2 regions of the Streptomyces sp. NPDC018947 genome follow, and region 2 is predicted to be linked to the other one. Evidence: riboswitches for the same ligand, from Rfam matches in the RefSeq annotation. Region 2 holds a riboswitch; the other holds the start of a gene.

Region 1 (8,213 bases), on a different contig from region 2:
GCCCGGCCGCCCGCGAACCCCGCCCGTGAGCCCGTCCCCTCGACCCCTGGTGGCATTTACATGCACGTGCATAGAATGCACAGACAGGTATTCGCGCAACGCCGTACACCTCCGGAGGACCCCCATGAGCCGCCGTTTCCTCTTCCTGCTGGGCAGCAGCCGTCCCGACGGCAACACCGAGCTGCTGGCACGCCGCGCCGCCGAACAGCTCCCCGAGGACGTCGAGCAGCGCTGGATCAGCCTGGCCGAGCACCCGCTGCCCGAGTTCCGGGACCTGCGTCACGACAGCGACCACACCCGCCCCACCGAGGGCGCCGAGGGCCTGCTGCTCGACGCCACCCTCGCCGCGACGGACCTCGTGATCGCCTCGCCGCTGTACTGGTATGCGCTGTCCGCGCCGGTGAAGCGCTACCTCGACCACTGGTCCGGCTGGCTGCGCACCCCCGGCCTCGACTTCGGGGCGACGCTGGCCGGCCGCACCCTGTGGGGCGTCACCGCGCTCGCGCACGAGGAGCCGGAGGTCGCCGACCCGCTCATCGGCAGCCTGAACAACTCGGCGGCGTACATGGGCATGCGCTTCGGCGGGGTCCTGCTCGGCAACGGCAGCAAGCCCGGTGACGTCCTCGCCGACACCGAGGCGCTGGCCCGCGCCAAGACCTTCTTCGCCCAGGAGGCGCCGCTCGCCCGCTTCCCGTACGAGCGGGCGGACGCCGCGGCTACGAGGTGATGTCCTTCGTCGTGAACCGCGCCCAGGCCGCCGAGCCGAACACCGCCGCGTACAGGGCCTGGAGGCCGAGGTTCTTCCGCAGGTCGTCCCAGTAGACCGGTTCGCGCATCAGGTCGGCGAAGGACAGCCAGTGGTGCGGGAAGAAGTACGGCTGGACGGCGTGCAACTGCGGGATCTGGTCGAGGATCTGCACGGTGATCAGCAGTCCGACGGTGGTGGCCATCGCCGCGATGCCGCTGCCGGTCAGCGTGGAGACGAACAGGCCGAGGGCCGCGACGCCGACCAGGGAGGCGGCGACGGCCAGGGCGATCAGCAGGGTCCGGCCCAGTCCCTCGGCGTAGCTGATCCGGGTGCCGGAGATGGTGGTCAGGTCCCCGACGGGGAAGAGCAGCGCGCCGACCGCGAGCGCCGAGACGGCGACCACGAGGGTGGCCGCCAGACAGAAGGTGATCACCGTCGCGTACTTGGTGAGCAGCAGGCGGGTACGCCCGGCCGGGGCGACCAGCAGATAGCGCAGCGTGCCCCCGCTCGCCTCGCCCGCGATCGCGTCACCGGCGACGACGCCGACGGCCATCGGCAGGAAGAAGGGCAGGGTCGCGGCGAGCGCGGAGAAGACCAGGAACAGTCCGTTGTTGCTGATCTGCGAGATGAACGCCGGGCCCCCGCCGCCACCGTCCGGTCCTGTGCCGCCGACGGACGAGCCGTCGCTCGTCTCGATCTTCACGGCGATCCCCACCAGGACCGGCACCGCGGCCAGCACGCCCAGCAGGGCGAGGGTGCGCCAGCGCCGGAAGGTGATCAGCAGCTCGCTGCGGAACAGCCCGAGGGACCACAGCCGGCCCGGACGCCCGTCAGCGGCCGGCACCGCCGCGCCCGCCGGTGCCGCCTCAGCCCGCGACATCGAAGCCCTCCCCGGTCAGTGCCACGAACGCGTCCTCCAGGGAGGCCCGTTCCACTCCGAAGCCGCGGACGCGCACGCCCGCGGCGACCAGCGCGGCGTTCAGGTCGGCCGGATCGCCGTCCGGCGGTTCCGCCGTCACCCGGTCCTCGGCGAGGACCACGTCCCCGGCGCCCCGCTCCTTCAGCACCCGTGCCGCCTCTCCCGCGTCGGGCGTGGTCACCACCAGCCGGCCGCGCGCCCCGGCCGCCAGGTCGGCGACCGGGCCCTGGGTGATCAGCCGGCCCCGGGCCATCACGGCGGCGTGCGTGCACACCTGCTCGATCTCGTCCAGCAGGTGGGAGGAGAGGAAGACGGTCGTGCCGTCGGAGGCCAGTTCGCGCACCAGGGCGCGGATCTCCCGCATCCCCTGGGGGTCGAGGCCGTTGGTGGGCTCGTCCAGCACCAGCAGGCGGCGGGGCTGGAGCAGCGCCGCCGCGAGGCCGAGGCGCTGCTTCATGCCGAGCGAGTACGCCTTGGCCTTCTTGCCGGCCGCGGCGGCGAGGCCGACCCGGTCCAGCGCCGCCGCGACCCGCTCGCGCCGGGTGCGGGGGTCGGCGGTCGGGTCGGCGGCGTCGTAGCGCAGGAGGTTGTCGCGGCCGGAGAGGAAGCCGTACAGGGCCGGGCCCTCGATGAGGGCGCCGACCTGGGGCAGTACGGCGCGGGCGGCACGCGGCACGGGCCGCCCCAGCACCCGTGCCGTGCCCGAGGTCGGCTCGATCAGGCCCATCAGCATGCGGATGGTGGTGGTCTTGCCGGAGCCGTTGGGGCCGAGGAAGCCGAAGACGCTGCCCGCCGGGACGGTCAGGTCCAGGGCGTCCACGGCGAGCTGCCCGCCGCGGTAGCGCTTGGTGAGCGCGCGGGTGGCGATCACGGCGTCGTCCGCGCCGCTCGCCACCTCCGTGCGCTGCCGCTCGGCGGCGGGCGGTTCACCCATCGGCTGCCTCTCTCGTCGTACGGGCGTGTCGCGCCCTTTCCTACCGCGCGGCGTCGGCCGCCTTCACCAGGGCGTCCTTGGTGACCGCACCGGCGTAGACCGTGCCGTCGTCGGTGATCAGGGCGTTGATCAGGCGGGTCTTGAAGACGGTGCCCGAGCCGAAGTCGCCCTTGACGCGGTCGCCGAAGGAGCCGAGGAAGCCGCCGAGGTCGCCGCCCTCGGGGGCGGTGGGCAGGCCCTGGCCGCCGGTGTCGAAGGTGGCGATGGAGTTCCAGCCCTCGCCGATGACCTTCATCCCGTCCGGCCCGCCGACGGCCTCGTGGCCCGGCTCCGGTGCCTCGGGCGCCTTGTGGGCCGCCTCGTCGGCCTCGGTGACCTTCGCGCCCTTGGGCGGGGTGAAGTCGAACGTCGACGCGTCCGGCGCGGCGAAGCTGACCTGGGTGAAGCCCGCGTCCACGACGGCGGCCCCGCCGCCGGCCGGGGTCAGCGTGAACTTCAGCGGCATGCCGGTCTTCGCGTCCACGGCCACGCTGATCACGCCGACGGTGGAACCGGACTGCCTGGGCTTGATCACCAGCCGGTAGGCGTCGCGCCCCGCCACCTGGGCGGTGCCGTCGACGGTCACGGAGGTGGTCTCGTCGACCGCCCCGAGGGCCTGTTCGGCGAAGTCCTTCGGGGTGGCCGGCACCTGCCTCTCCGGCTGCCCGGCACCGTCGGGCGCGGTGGAGTGGTAGACCTCGTTGGACCGGCTGTCGTAGCCCCAGACGTCCTTGCCGTCGTGGATCAGGCTGTACTCGGCGGCGTTCTCCATCAGGGAGAGTTTCTGCCGGTCGGGGCCGTCGGCGGCGACGCGCAGCGTGTGCGTGCCGGACGCCAGCGCGGTGAGCTTGGCCGACGGGTCGGCCGCGGAGCCGCCGTCGTCGCCGCCCGCCCGGCCCGGACCGCCGGACACGCCGGACATCAGACCGCTCTCCAGGCCGCCGAGGTCGGGCAGGCCCAGGTCGGTGCTGATCTTGACGGTGCCGGACAGTCGCTGGACGTCCGACTCGGCCATCTTCTGGAGGAGTTGTCCGGCCGTCACCTTCGGCAGGTCCGGGTCGCCGGAGTCGGCGAGCGCGGGGACGAGCCCGATCGTGGCGGCCGCCACGCCCATCACCGCGACCGGGACGACGTACCGCGCGGCCTTGCGCCGTCCGGCGCGCGGCGCCTCGCCCTCCCCGGCGGTCGTGTTGTCGTCGGAATCGAACGGTGCCATGTGTGCCCTCCGTCGTCGGCGGCGGCTGTCGCGGGACCTCGCACGTGTTCACCCGTGAGCCGCCATTCTCACCCGAATCGGTGAGGAGTGGTGGTTTTCCGTGACTCCATCTGACCAAACCGGCCGCGACCAGGCGTCAGACCCCGGACTCAACTCCGCGTACTCCTGCGGGATGAGACGGAGGGGCGGCGACTCCCCCGGCCCGTAGGGGGTGGGGACCCGTCCGGGGGTGGCGGCGGACGGAAAGGGGGGTGCGGGCGACCGGGGCGGGCGGGCCGCCCGAGGCGTCAGCCGGCCCGGTGGACCACGGCGTCGCACAGCTCCACGAGCGCGGACTTCGCGTCGCACTCCCGCAGCGGGGCCAGCGCGGCCCGGGCCTCGTTCGCGTACCGGACGGTGTCGCGCCGCGCCTGTTCGAGCGCGGGGTGGGCGCGCAGCAGGCGCAGCGCCTCGGCGTGCCGGGCGTCGTCGCTCAGGTCGGAGTCCAGCAGCTCGCACAGCGCGATGTCCTCGGCGAGCCCCAGCCGGGCCGCCCGCTCGCGCAGCCGCAGCACGGGAAGGGTCGGGATGCCCTCGCGCAGGTCGGTGCCGGGCGTCTTGCCGGACTCGTGGGAGTCGGAGGCGATGTCCAGGACGTCGTCCGCGAGCTGGAAGGCGACGCCGAGGCGCTCGCCGTACTGGGTCAGCACGTCGACGACGGTCTCGTCGGCGCCGGACATCATCGCGCCGAAGCGGCAGGAGACGGCGACCAGGGAGCCCGTCTTGCCGCCGAGCACGTCCAGGTAGTGGTCGACCGGATCCCGCCCGTCCTGCGGCCCCGCCGTCTCCAGGATCTGGCCGGTGACCAGCCGCTCGAACGCGAGGGCCTGCACGCGGACCGCCTCGGGCCCGAGGTCGGCGAGGATCTGGGAGGCGCGGGCGAACAGGAAGTCGCCGGTGAGGACCGCGACCGAGTTGCCCCAGCGGGTGTTCGCGCTGGGGACGCCGCGGCGCACGGTGGCCTCGTCCATGACGTCGTCGTGGTAGAGCGTGGCGAGGTGGGTCAGCTCCACGACGACGGCCGAGGGCACGATGCCGGGGGCGTAGGGGTCACCGAACCGGGACGCCAGCATCACCAGCAGCGGCCGGAATCGCTTGCCTCCGGCCCGCACCAGGTGCTGGGCGGCCTCCGTGATGAACGGCACCTCGCTTTTAGTTGCCTCAAGCAACCCTTCCTCGACGGCCGCCAATCCGGTCTGGACATCGGCTTCCAGAGCCTGGTCCCGCACGCTCAGCCCGAACGGCCCGACGACGGTCACGAGGGGTCTCCTGTCTGCTGGTGTCTACTGGCGATTACCTGGCTTGTCGATAGGTCGCTGCCACCACTCAAGTCAGCGTATCCGGTCACGTTTCGATCACCGCTAGCGCCCACCGTTACAGGCCGGTCGGTATCGGATCATGCACGGTATGTTTTTGATCAGGTGATATGAGCAGATATCGACCGACATCGTCAGGGACGCATTCAGGACACGGCGCGCCGGGAGCCGCCACCGAAGATCCCACCACCCCTCCCGACGGAGCGCACCCCGGGAGCGCCACCCGTCCGGCACCCGCGCCCCGCCCTCTCGCCCGCACGGTCCACACCCCTTCCCCTCCCCTGCGCACTGGTGCCCGCGAAGCGCGACGGAACACCGGCGCGAGCCGCCCGCGGAGCCGCCGGCGCCGGGCGCCCCACCGGGGACGGACCACCCGCGGGAAGGGCGGCCCGGCCGAGCGGCTCGAGCGCGCCGGAACCGCCCGGACGACCCCCGGCGCCGAAGCCGTCCTCACCGAGGGCCGGTTGGCCACCAGTTGGCCCGAATGCCCGATTTGCCGAGCTTGTTGAGGCCAGTGAGTTGCCTCACGCCACAGCAGTCACACGCGGCCACCACCGAAGTGCCGCCGGCCCTTTGCTCCGTAGGCCAGTTGGCCCTTGCGGCCGCAAAGGATCAAGCACCCCAAATCCCCCAGACCAAGGTCAACTCGCCCGTCGGGTGATTCCTGCACTTGTTCCGGACATGTGCTCTCGCATACGTTCCCGGCCTGTCGGGCGGACGCCGAATCCTGCCACCGCCACGACACACCGACATTTCAGTCATCCACTCGACACACTCGCGGGCAGGAGCGGGGGACCCAGGTAAGTCGCCGCACCGGTCACCACCGGAGCGGCTCGGGGTGAAGCCGTGCCCTTCGGGGCGCGGCCGGGCACCTCCCCGCCCGAACCCGACAGCTCACCTCGCAGGCGTAGGAGAGGGACACACACATGCCTGCCAACGGTCAGAACCGTCACACCCGGACCGCTCGCCTCGCCCGCAAGCTGGCCCTCGCCGGCACCGGCGCGGCCGTGCTCGCCATGCCGCTCGTCGGCGCCGCCACCGCGTCCGCCGCCACCCCGGCCGCCGCGACCACCGCCACCACGGCGGCGACGACGTACCCGGACAACCTCGACGGCTGGATCCGCGAGTCGCTCGACGTCATGGCGCAGCACGGGATCCCCGGGACGTACGACGGCATCCACCGCAACATCATGCGCGAGTCGTCCGGCAACCCGCTCGCCATCAACAACTGGGACATCAACGCCATCAACGGCACCCCGTCCAAGGGCCTGCTCCAGGTGATCGACCCGACCTTCCGGGCCTACCACGTGGCCGGCACCTCCTGGGACCCGTACGACCCGGTCGCCAACATCACCGCCGCCTGCAACTACGCGGCCGACCGCTACGGCTCCATCGACAACGTCTTCGGCGCGTACTGAGCCGTACCACCAGGAAGTGAGCCGTGACCGGCCCCCACCGGGCGGGTCCTAACCGGCTCCGAAGACGCGTTCGAGGACGACGGCCACGCCGTCGTCCTCGTTCGTGAGGGTGACCTCGTCCGCCACCGCCTTGAGTTCGGGGTGGGCGTCCGCCATGGCGACCCCGTGCGCCGCCCAGTGGAACATCGGGATGTCGTTGGGCATGTCGCCGAAGGCGATCGTCCGCCGCCGGGTCAGGCCCAGGTGCTCGGCGGCGAGCGCCAGCCCCGTCGCCTTGGTGACGCCGCACGGCTGGAGCTCCACCGTGCCCGGCCCCGACATCGTGACCGTGGCGAGGGAACCGACCACCGCGCGCGCCGTCGCCGCCAGCTCGTCGTCGGACAGGCCGGGGTGACGCAGCAGCACCTTGCTGACCGGCTCGGCCCACAGCTCGTCGCGCCGCTCGACGCGGACGGCGGGCAGGGTCGGATGGGGCATCAGATAGCCCGGCTCGATGAGCGTCAGCCCGTCGACGCCGTCCTGGTCGACCGCGGCGTACACCTGGCCCACCTCGGCCTCGATCTTGCCGAGCGCCGTCTCGGCCAGTTCCCGGTCCAGGGTGACCGACCACAGCATCCGGTCCGCGCCGGCGTCGTAGACCTGCGCGCCCTGGCCGCACACCGCGAGCCCGGTGCAGCCGAGGTCCTCCAGCAGCGTCCGCACCCTCGGTGCCGGCCGCCCCGTCACCACCAGGTGCCGCGCCCCGGCCCGGGTCACCCGCGCGAGCGCGGCCAGCGACCGGTCGGAGACGGTGTCGTCGCCTCGCAGCAGCGTTCCGTCGAGGTCGGTGGCGACGAGTGAATATGCGGTGCGGTCCATGATCAGAGAATACGGACACCGCACCTGTCGGACTCCCCCACGACCGGTTGCGCACGAGGACGTTCGCAGGTGTCCGAATCCTGACGCAACACCGTCTAAAGGCGGTTAAAGGCCTGTGCACCAGTTGGCAACAACATGGTCTGCCTTCTACCCCGCGGACTGACCCCGGGGGTACCTTCCTGTTGACCAGGGGGACTTGATCGGGGGGTCGGGTTGAGCGCCGGACGTGTACGCGTGCTGAGGCCGGAGGAACTGGGCGAGGGGGAACGGGAACACTGGCGCGCCCTGCGGGCCGGGTCGGCGTCGCCGCGCAACCCGTTCATGGAACCGGAGTTCACCCTCGCCGTGGGCCGGGTACGGCCGCGGGCGCGGGTGGCCGTCCTGTACGACGCCGGTGAGGCGGCCGGTTTCCTCCCGTACGAGCGCGGGCCCCTGGGGGCGGGCCGCGCGATCGGGCTCGGCGTCTCGGACTGCCAGGGAGCGGTGCTGCGGCCGGGGCTGGTGCCGGACACCCGCCGGCTGCTGCGGGCCTGCTCCCTGTCGAGCCTCGCCTTCGACAACCTGGAGGCCGAGCAGGGCCTGTTCCTGCCCTGGGCCGCCGAGGAGCACACCGCCTACGTCATCGACGTGGAGAAGGGCTACGAGGCGTACGAGAACGTGCTGCGCGCCCAGTCACCGAAGTTCCTGAAGACGACGCTCGCCAAGGAGCGCCGGCTGGGGCGCCAG
Region 2 (8,213 bases):
CTCGGGCTGCTGCTGGCCCGGGAGGGCAGCGAGCCCGAGGCGGTCGTGTGGTGGCGCCGGGCGGCCGACGCCGGGCACGGGCGGGCCGCGCTGCGGCTGGCGCTGGTGTGCGCGCGGCGGGGCGAGCTGGACGAGGGGCAGAGCTGGGCGGACCTCGCGGTGTCGCTGGGGCCGCGGGAGGTCGGCGAGCGGGCGGCGCGGTTGCGGGACGCGCTGCGGCAGGAGCTGTCCGCGTGACGCCGCGCGAGGCCGGGCCGCGGTGCCCCCGCGGCATCGCCGGCCGAAGCGATTTGCTTCCGTCGGCGGGGGTGACGTACTGTTCCATTCATCGACGCGGGGTGGAGCAGCTCGGTAGCTCGCTGGGCTCATAACCCAGAGGTCGCAGGTTCAAATCCTGTCCCCGCTACTGAAGGCCGAGGGCCGGAATCCGAAAGGGTTCCGGCCCTCGGTGTTTCCGCGTGCATGTCACCCGACCGGCCGCCACGGCTCGCTCCCCGCGCCCCCTCCCGGAACCCTGGAGGGCGGGACGGTGTGCGGCGTCGAGGTGCGGGGCGGCGGGAGACGAGTGGTGGTGCGGCCGAGTGAGGTGGAGGACGAGGGACCGTACGCCACACCCGGCGGCCGGCTGCCCGGCGACCCCGTGCCCGACCCGGGGCTCGGTCACGCCCGGGCGCCCGTACCGCCGGCCGCGCCGCGCGGCCCCGGATGGGGTGCGTACGGCCGCGGCCTCGTGCGCGTCCTCCCCGTGCTGCTGCTCGTCGTGGCCGTCGCCTACGACCTCTTCACCCCCCGGTACTTCACCGCCGGGCCCCTCTACACGGCCGCGCCCCTGGTCGCGGCGCCGCTCTACTCCCGGCGCGGCACCGCGCTCACCGGGGCCGCCGCCGTCGCCGCCGTCATCGCGCTCCAGGCGGGCAAGGGCGTCGTCCACTACGTCGACTCGCTCACCGAACTGATCACCATCGCCACGGTCGCGGCCCTCGCCGTCTTCGTGAACGCCTTCGTCCGCCGCAGCGACGAGCGCCTCGCCTCCGCCCGCGAGATCGCCGAGGCCGCCCAGCGCGCCGTGCTGCCCGAACCGGCCGACCGCATCGGCGGCTTCGAGATCGCCGCCCGCTACGAGGCGGCCCAGGCCGACGCCTTCATCGGCGGCGACCTGTACGCCGTGCAGGACAGCGCGTACGGCGTCCGACTGATCGTCGGGGACGTGCGTGGCAAGGGCATGGGCGCGGTCGCCGCGGTCGCCGTGGTGATCGGGGCGTTCCGGGAGGCCGCCGAGCAGGAGGCCACGCTGGAGGCGGTGGCGCAGCGGCTGGAGCGGGCGCTGGCGCGCGAGGGCACCCGGCGGGACGGGCTGGACGCCTTCGAGGGGTTCACCACCGCCGTCCTCGCCGAACTCCCGCACGGCGACGGCGTCGTCCGCATCGTCAACCGCGGCCATCCGCCGCCCCTGCTGCTCCATGCCGACGGCACCGTCGGCCCGCTCCAGGCCCGGGACTCCGCGCTGCCGCTCGGGATGGGCGAGCTGGGCGTGTGGCCCGACCGGGCGGAGCAGACCGGGTTCCCCGGCGGTGCCACGCTGCTGCTCCACACCGACGGACTGTCGGAGGCCCGTGACGCCCACGGCCGGTTCTACGACCCCCAAGCCAGGCTGGCCGGCCGCGTCTTCCGGCACCCGGCCCATCTGCTCGACACGCTCGCCGACGACGTGCGCCGGCACTCCGGGGACGGCATGGCGGACGACATGGCGCTCCTCGCCGTACGGCGCCCCTGCCCCGGCGACCTTGATCAGCGTCACGGGTGGTGACGGCGCGACCGCCCTCCGCATAACAACTGACACACCATCAGAAAGAACGGGTTTGAGGAAGTGGCCTGAAACGTGGTCAACTCGCCCCGTTTTGACTGGTCGTGAGCCTTGTGTTCCGGCCGGAAGACTTAATGATCAGCCGGAACGGCTTGGAATCCACGCCTCGCTTCTATTAACGTTCGATAACGCAGCGCGGTCGTCCCAGCCGTCACAGAAGGCGGCTCCGTGCGCACGCGCCGAATCCCGTGAGGGAACCGGGGAACCACCACCTTGGGGTGAATCGGGCGTACACCGCCGTGGAGACACGGTCCGGTTACGCGCGTAGGAGACCTTCCTGCTCCGAACCCGTCAGCTAACCCGGTAGGCGGAAGGAAGGAAAGGAGCGCGCCCACGTGGCGTCCAACCGCCCTGTCCCCGAGGCCCCGTTCATGCCCTCCCGGCACGACACCGAGACCTTCGGCTACGACCTCCACCGCGCCGAAGAGGGCCCCTGGGAGGAGTGGAATCCCACCGCGGAGTCCGTCCGTCCCGTACGCGGCAGGCACCGCGTCGCCAAGCAGCGCGGCGGACTCGCCCGCAGCTCCACCGTCCTCGGCGTCGGCGTCATCGCGGCCGTGGGAGCGGGCGGCATGGCCAGCGCGCAGACCGGCAAGCCGCCGGTGCCGATCTCCATGCCCGATCTGCCGAACGTCGGCTCGCTCATCTCCGACGACGAGCCGGAGGAGCCCGAGGGCTCCGCCACCCCGCTCAGCAGTCTCGTGACCTCCGCCGAGACCGCCGAGGGCACCACCGACGCCGGTGAGGCCCTGCGGGAGCGCATCATGGCCCAGGCCGAGCAGCAGCAGGTCCAGGTCGAGAACAAGGCCGCCGCGCAGGCCGCGGCCGCCGCCGAGAAGGAGGCCGCCGAGGCCGCCGCCAAGGCGGCGAAGGAGGCCGAGGAGAAGGCCGCCGCCGCCAAGAAGAAGGCGGAGGAGGAAGCCGCGAAGAAGGCCGAGGCCGAGCGGCTCGCCGAACTGGCCAGGCAGTACACGCTGCCGACCTCCTCGTACACGATCACCTCCACCTTCGGTCAGGCCGGCTCCATGTGGTCCTCCGGCCACCACACCGGCCTCGACTTCGCCGCCCCCACCGGTACCCTCATCAAGGCCGTCCACACGGGCACGATCACCGAGGCCGGCTGGGCCGGTTCCTACGGCTACCGCACGGTCCTGACCCTCGAGGACGGCACCGAACTCTGGTACTGCCACCAGTCGTCGATCAACGTCAGCGTGGGCCAGAAGGTCAGCACCGGTGACGTCATCGGCCGCGTGGGCGCCACCGGCAACGTGACCGGTCCGCACCTGCACTTCGAGGTCCACGTCGGCGGCGCCGAGGGCGGCGTCGACCCGGCCGCATGGCTGATGGGCAAGGGCCTCAGCCTCTGACCACCGCCCGGCTCCCTCCCGGAGCCGGGGCGCGTACCCGAGACCCCGGCGGTCCTGACGACAACCCCCCGACGTCAGGGCTGCCGGTCCGCGCGATCCTCCGCGCCGTTCCGGAATGAGCCGGTGCGGCGCGTTCGTTGTCGTAGGGCATGACTTCTCTGCGCAAACTCGGCTCCAGTGACCTCGAGGTCTTCCCGCTCGCCCTCGGCGGCAACGTGTTCGGCTGGACCGCCGGCCAGGAGGCCTCCTTCGCCGTCCTCGACGCCTACACCGCCGCGGGCGGCAACTTCGTCGACACCGCCGACTCCTACTCCGCGTGGGTCGACGGCAACAGCGGCGGCGAGTCCGAGACCCTCATCGGCACGTGGCTCGCGGCGCGCGGCAACCGCGCCGACGTCGTGATCGCCACCAAGGTCAGCCAGCACCCGGAGTACCCCGGCCTGTCGGCGGCCAACATCAAGGCCGCCGCCGACGCCTCCCTGCGCCGCCTGGGCACCGACCACATCGACCTCTACTACACCCACTTCGACAAGCCCGAGGTGCCGGTCGAGGAGATCGTCGGCGCGCTCGACGAGCTGGTGAGGGCGGGCAAGGTGCGGCACATCGGCGCCTCCAACATCTCCCCCGAGCGGCTGGCGGCCTCCCTGGAGTTCTCCGACCGGGAGGGCCTCGCCCGGTACGTGGCCGTGCAGCCCCACTACAACCTGGTGTCGCGCGACACGTACGAGGGCGGGCTGCGCGACCTCGCCGAGCGGTCCGGACTCGCCGCCGTCCCGTACTACGCCCTGGCGTCCGGCTTCCTCACGGGCAAGTACCGGCCGGGGACCACCGTCGACAGCCCCCGGGCGGGGGGCGCGGCCACGCACCTGGAGAGCGAGCGGGGGCGTCGCGTGCTCACCGTCCTGGACGAGATCTCCGAGGCCCACGGCGTGCCGGTCGCCACGGTGGCCCTGGCCTGGCTGGCCGCCCAGCCGACGGTGGCCGCGCCGATCGCGTCGGCGCGGACCGTCGAGCAGCTTCCGGCGCTGCTCGGGGTGGCGGAGCTGGAGCTGACGGAGGCCGAGGTGCTCAGGCTGACGGAGGCGTCCGCCTGAGCGGCGTTCCGCGCCGCGGTCGCCACGACCCTTGCGGACGCTAGGACCGGTACGGGTTCGGGGGCGGGACGTACGGGGCGTAGGCGTAGGCGTAGGCGTAGGGCGGATGCGGGGCGTACGGGTGGGGCGCCGGGTGCGCCCCGTAGGCCGCCCAGGGCGGTACGGTCCGCGGGGCGGGCGGTGCCGTGGCGCGGGCCGCGTGGTCCAGCGCCGGGCGCGCCACCTCCCGGCGGCGCCACAGCTCGGTCAGCAGCTCCCGCTCCCGGACCACGTAGTCGGCACCCGCCCGGCCGCGCGTGCCCCGCTGCCGCAGGAACGCCAGCGAGGTCGCGTACGCCTCGTACTCCGCCACCGCCCGCGCCGCCGGCTTCCCCGCGTGCCGGCGTGCGTGCCGCCGCGCGATGCGCCGCGCCCGCATCGAGGCCAGCGCGAACGGCTCCGCCGGTGCCAGCCAGCCGGCCACGGCGTAGACGGGCAGCTCGGCGCGCACGGTGGCCAGTTCGCGCTGGCGGGTCCAGATGGCCAGCCAGGTCAGCAGGCCGAAGGCCGGCACCATGAACGCCCCGTACACCGCGAAGAAGCCGTACTCGCCGAGCGCTGCCGAGCCGTTCCACAGGGCGTGCATGCCCATCGCGAGCAGCAGGCCGGACGCCGGGAGCAGGGCACGGCGCACGGGGTGCCGGCCGTCGGCGCGCAGGGCGGCGATGCCGAAGCCGATGCCGGTGAGCACCGTGAACAGCGGGTGCGCGAACGGTGACATGACGACGCGGACGAAGAAGGTCGCCGCGGTGACCGAGGCGACGCCCCGGTCGCCGGTGAGCTGGTCGGTGCCGAACGCGGTGCCCAGGTAGAGGATGTTCTCGGTGAACGCGAAGCCGGTGGCGGTGACGCCGGCGATGACGACGCCGTCGACGATGCCGGTGAAGTTCTTTCTGCGGAAGAGGAAGAGCAGCAGTATCGCCGCGGCTTTGGCGGACTCCTCCACGACCGGCGCTATCACCGTGGCGCCCAGGGTGTCCGCGCTCGCGGGGTCCGCTGTCGCCGTCGCTATCCATCTCGTCGCGAAGCTGTTGGCGACGATCGCTATCAGCGCCGCAGCGCAGGCGCCCCAGGCGAAGCAGAAGAGCAGGTTCCGCCAGGGGCCCGGATCGACCCGGTCCAGCCAGCGGAACGCGGCTATGAGCAGCGGCACCGGGAAGACCGCCAGTCCCAGGCCCACCAGGAACCCCTCGGTGCCGGTCTGTTCGCGCACCAGGGCCAGGATGACCAGGCCGGAGAGCGCGAGCAGGGTGGACAGCGCGCCGTAGCGCACCCAGGTGCGCTGCCACCAGTGCGGGCGCCGCGGGCACGTCGTATACGGCGGGTGCGTCGGATACGGGGGACAGGTGGCCACGGCATGGACCCTAACTGGTGGGGGGCAGCTCCTTGTGCTGGTCGCGGTGGGGTACGCGACGGAAGAGCAGGTCGTTCACGACATGTCCCTTGTCCAGTCCCTGGCCCTCGAAACGGGTCAGCGGGCGGTGGGCCGGGCGGGGCGCGAAACCGCCGTCGGGCACGGTGTTCTCGAAGTCCGGGTGCGCGGTGAGGACCTCGAGCATCTGCTCCGCGTACGGCTCCCAGTCGGTGGCGCAGTGCAGGAGGGCGCCCGGCGCCAGGCGGGACGCGGCCAGGGTCAGGAACTCGGGCTGGATCAGGCGGCGCTTGTGGTGCCGCTTCTTCGGCCAGGGGTCGGGGAAGTAGACGCGCAGGCCGGCGAGGGAGTCGGGGGCGAGCATCTCGCGCAGGAGGATGATCGCGTCGCCGTTGCCGACGCGGATGTTGGACAGGTGGTCGCGGTCGGCGAGGCCGAGGAGATTGCCCTGGCCGGGGGTGTGGACGTCGACGGCGAGGATGTTGGTGTCCGGGTCGGCGGCGGCCATCTGGGCGGTGGCCTCGCCCATGCCGAAGCCGATCTCCAGGACGACGGGGTTGGTGTTGCCGAACATCTCGGCGAGGTCGATGACGTGCCGGCCGTCGATGTCCAGGCCCCACTTCAGCCACAGGCGCTGCAGCGCGTCCGCCTGGCCGGCGGTGACCCGGCTGCGGCGGGGCTGGAAGCTGCGGATCCGCCGCTCGAAGTGCGACCCCGCGGGGTCGGGCTTCGGCCCGTCGGGGAACCGGGGCTCGCCCTTGGCACGGGGGGAGGGGGGCGGGGAGTCGGGGGCGTGGCGGGAATCAGACACAGTGCGTCGATTTTACGGCGGGGGTGGGTGTGCGGGGTGCCTGCGGGTGCCTGCGGCGCCTGGGTGGGGGTGCCTGCGGCGCCTGTGCGGGTTCGGTGGGGGTGCGCGGTGCGCGTTCGGTGGTCTTGTGGGTCGGGGCCGGGTCGGGGGGTGTCCGTCCTCGGAACGGCGCGGAATCGGTCGGCCACAGATGTGCCGGCGTTGACGCGCCAACCGCTGCGGGCGGACACTCCCCGACCCGTCCCCTTCCCGCCGTACGCGGCTGCGGGCCGTCGTCGCCTGCCCCCGGCTCCCGCCGTCCCGCCGTGGCTACGGGCCGCTGCGCCGCCGTAGCTACGGGCCGCCGCGCCGTCCTAGCTGCGGGCAGTCGGGCGGGCGGTGGGGGTACCCCCGCTCGAGCGAAGCCGGGAGTGGGGGAGGCACCCTTCCAGCGCCGGGCGCGCGACCCACCCCCGGCCCGCACCCACGCCGGGCGGCGGGGCGACGCCGGCTCACGTGGCGGGGCTCACCCTGCCGCCAGCACGGCCAGTGCCCTGCGGGCCACCTCCCGGCCGATCGGCAGTGCCGCCGTCGCGGCGGGGGACGGTGCGTTCAGGACGTGCACCGCGCGGGCGCCCTCGCGGACGAGGAAGTCGTCCACCAGCGTCCCGTCCGCCAGCACCGCCTGTGCCCGCACCCCCGCCGGCGCCTCCACCAGGTCGTCCTCCGTCACCGCCGGCAGCAGTCTGCGCACCGCCGAGGTGAACGCCCCCTTGGACAGCGACCGCCGCAGCTCCCCGGCGCCGTATCTCCAGTGCCGGCGGGCGATGTGCCACGAGCCCGGCCAGGCGAGCGTCGCGCCCAGCTCGCGGGGCCGGAGGACGCCCCAGCCGTAGCCCTCGCGGGCCAGCGCCGGCACCGCGTTGGGCCCGACGTGCACGCCCCCGTCGATGCCGCGGGTCAGATGCACGCCGAGGAACGGGAACGCCGGGTCCGGCACCGGGTACACCAGTCCCCGCACCAGCTCCGGCCGCGCCAGCTCGTAGTACTCGCCCCGGAAGGGCACGATCCGCATCCCCGGGTCGTCCCCCGTCATCCGCGCCACCTCGTCGCAGTGCAGCCCGGCGCAGTTGACCAGGACCCGGGCGCGGAGCACCTCGCCGGAGCGGATGCGGACGGCGACGCCGAGATCCGGCCGCCGGTCGACGCGCAGCACCTGGGCGCCGTAGCGGATCTCCGCCCCCGAGGCACCGGCGAGCTGCCGGGCCACGCCCACGTAGTCGCAGACGCCGGTCGTCCCGACGTGGATGGCGGCCAGGCCCCGGACCTCCGGCTCGTACTCCTGGATCTGGGAGGCGCCCAGCTCACGCACCGGGATGCCGTTCTCCCGGCCGCGCTGCACGAGCGCGTGGAGCCGGGGCAGCTCCGACCGGTCCGTGGCGACGATCAGCTTTCCGGTGACCGCGTGGTCGATGCCGTACTCGGCGCAGAACTTGACCATCTCGGCGGCGCCCCGCACCGCGTAGCGGGCCTTCAGCGAGCCGGGGCGGTAGTAGACGCCGCTATGGATCACGCCGCTGTTGCGGCCCGTCTGGTGGCGGGCCGGGCCCGGCTCTTTCTCCAGCACCGTCACGCGCGTCCCCGGCGCGGCGCGGGTGATCGCGTACGCCGTCGACAGGCCGACGAT

Evidence for each region. Region 2 has a riboswitch for cyclic di-AMP ahead of ACH499_RS15110 (M23 family metallopeptidase). Riboswitches for the same ligand answer to the same signal wherever they lie in the genome.
Region 1: another riboswitch for cyclic di-AMP. It lies ahead of ACH499_RS21410 (transglycosylase SLT domain-containing protein); the one in region 2 lies ahead of ACH499_RS15110 (M23 family metallopeptidase).

The regions. Positions count from the first base shown of each region.
Region 1 covers NZ_JBIRZD010000011.1:81,716-89,928, reverse strand. The annotation lists gene ACH499_RS21435 (NAD(P)H-dependent oxidoreductase) at 125-727, shown strand; gene ACH499_RS21430 (ABC transporter permease) at 717-1,628, opposite strand; gene ACH499_RS21425 (ABC transporter ATP-binding protein) at 1,615-2,601, opposite strand; gene ACH499_RS21420 (outer membrane lipoprotein carrier protein LolA) at 2,642-3,856, opposite strand; gene ACH499_RS21415 (polyprenyl synthetase family protein) at 4,144-5,154, opposite strand; cyclic di-AMP (ydaO/yuaA leader) riboswitch at 5,961-6,134, shown strand; gene ACH499_RS21410 (transglycosylase SLT domain-containing protein) at 6,138-6,629, shown strand; gene ACH499_RS21405 (HAD family hydrolase) at 6,678-7,487, opposite strand; gene ACH499_RS21400 (GNAT family N-acetyltransferase) at 7,701-8,213, shown strand, end outside.
Region 2 covers NZ_JBIRZD010000007.1:13,542-21,754, reverse strand. The annotation lists gene ACH499_RS15125 (tetratricopeptide repeat protein) at 1-237, shown strand, start outside; tRNA gene ACH499_RS15120 (tRNA-Met) at 333-406, shown strand; gene ACH499_RS15115 (PP2C family protein-serine/threonine phosphatase) at 572-1,807, shown strand; cyclic di-AMP (ydaO/yuaA leader) riboswitch at 2,032-2,188, shown strand; gene ACH499_RS15110 (M23 family metallopeptidase) at 2,200-3,231, shown strand; gene ACH499_RS15105 (aldo/keto reductase) at 3,381-4,325, shown strand; gene ACH499_RS15100 (PrsW family intramembrane metalloprotease) at 4,366-5,718, opposite strand; gene trmB (tRNA (guanosine(46)-N7)-methyltransferase TrmB) at 5,729-6,547, opposite strand; gene lhgO (L-2-hydroxyglutarate oxidase) at 7,053-8,213, opposite strand, start outside.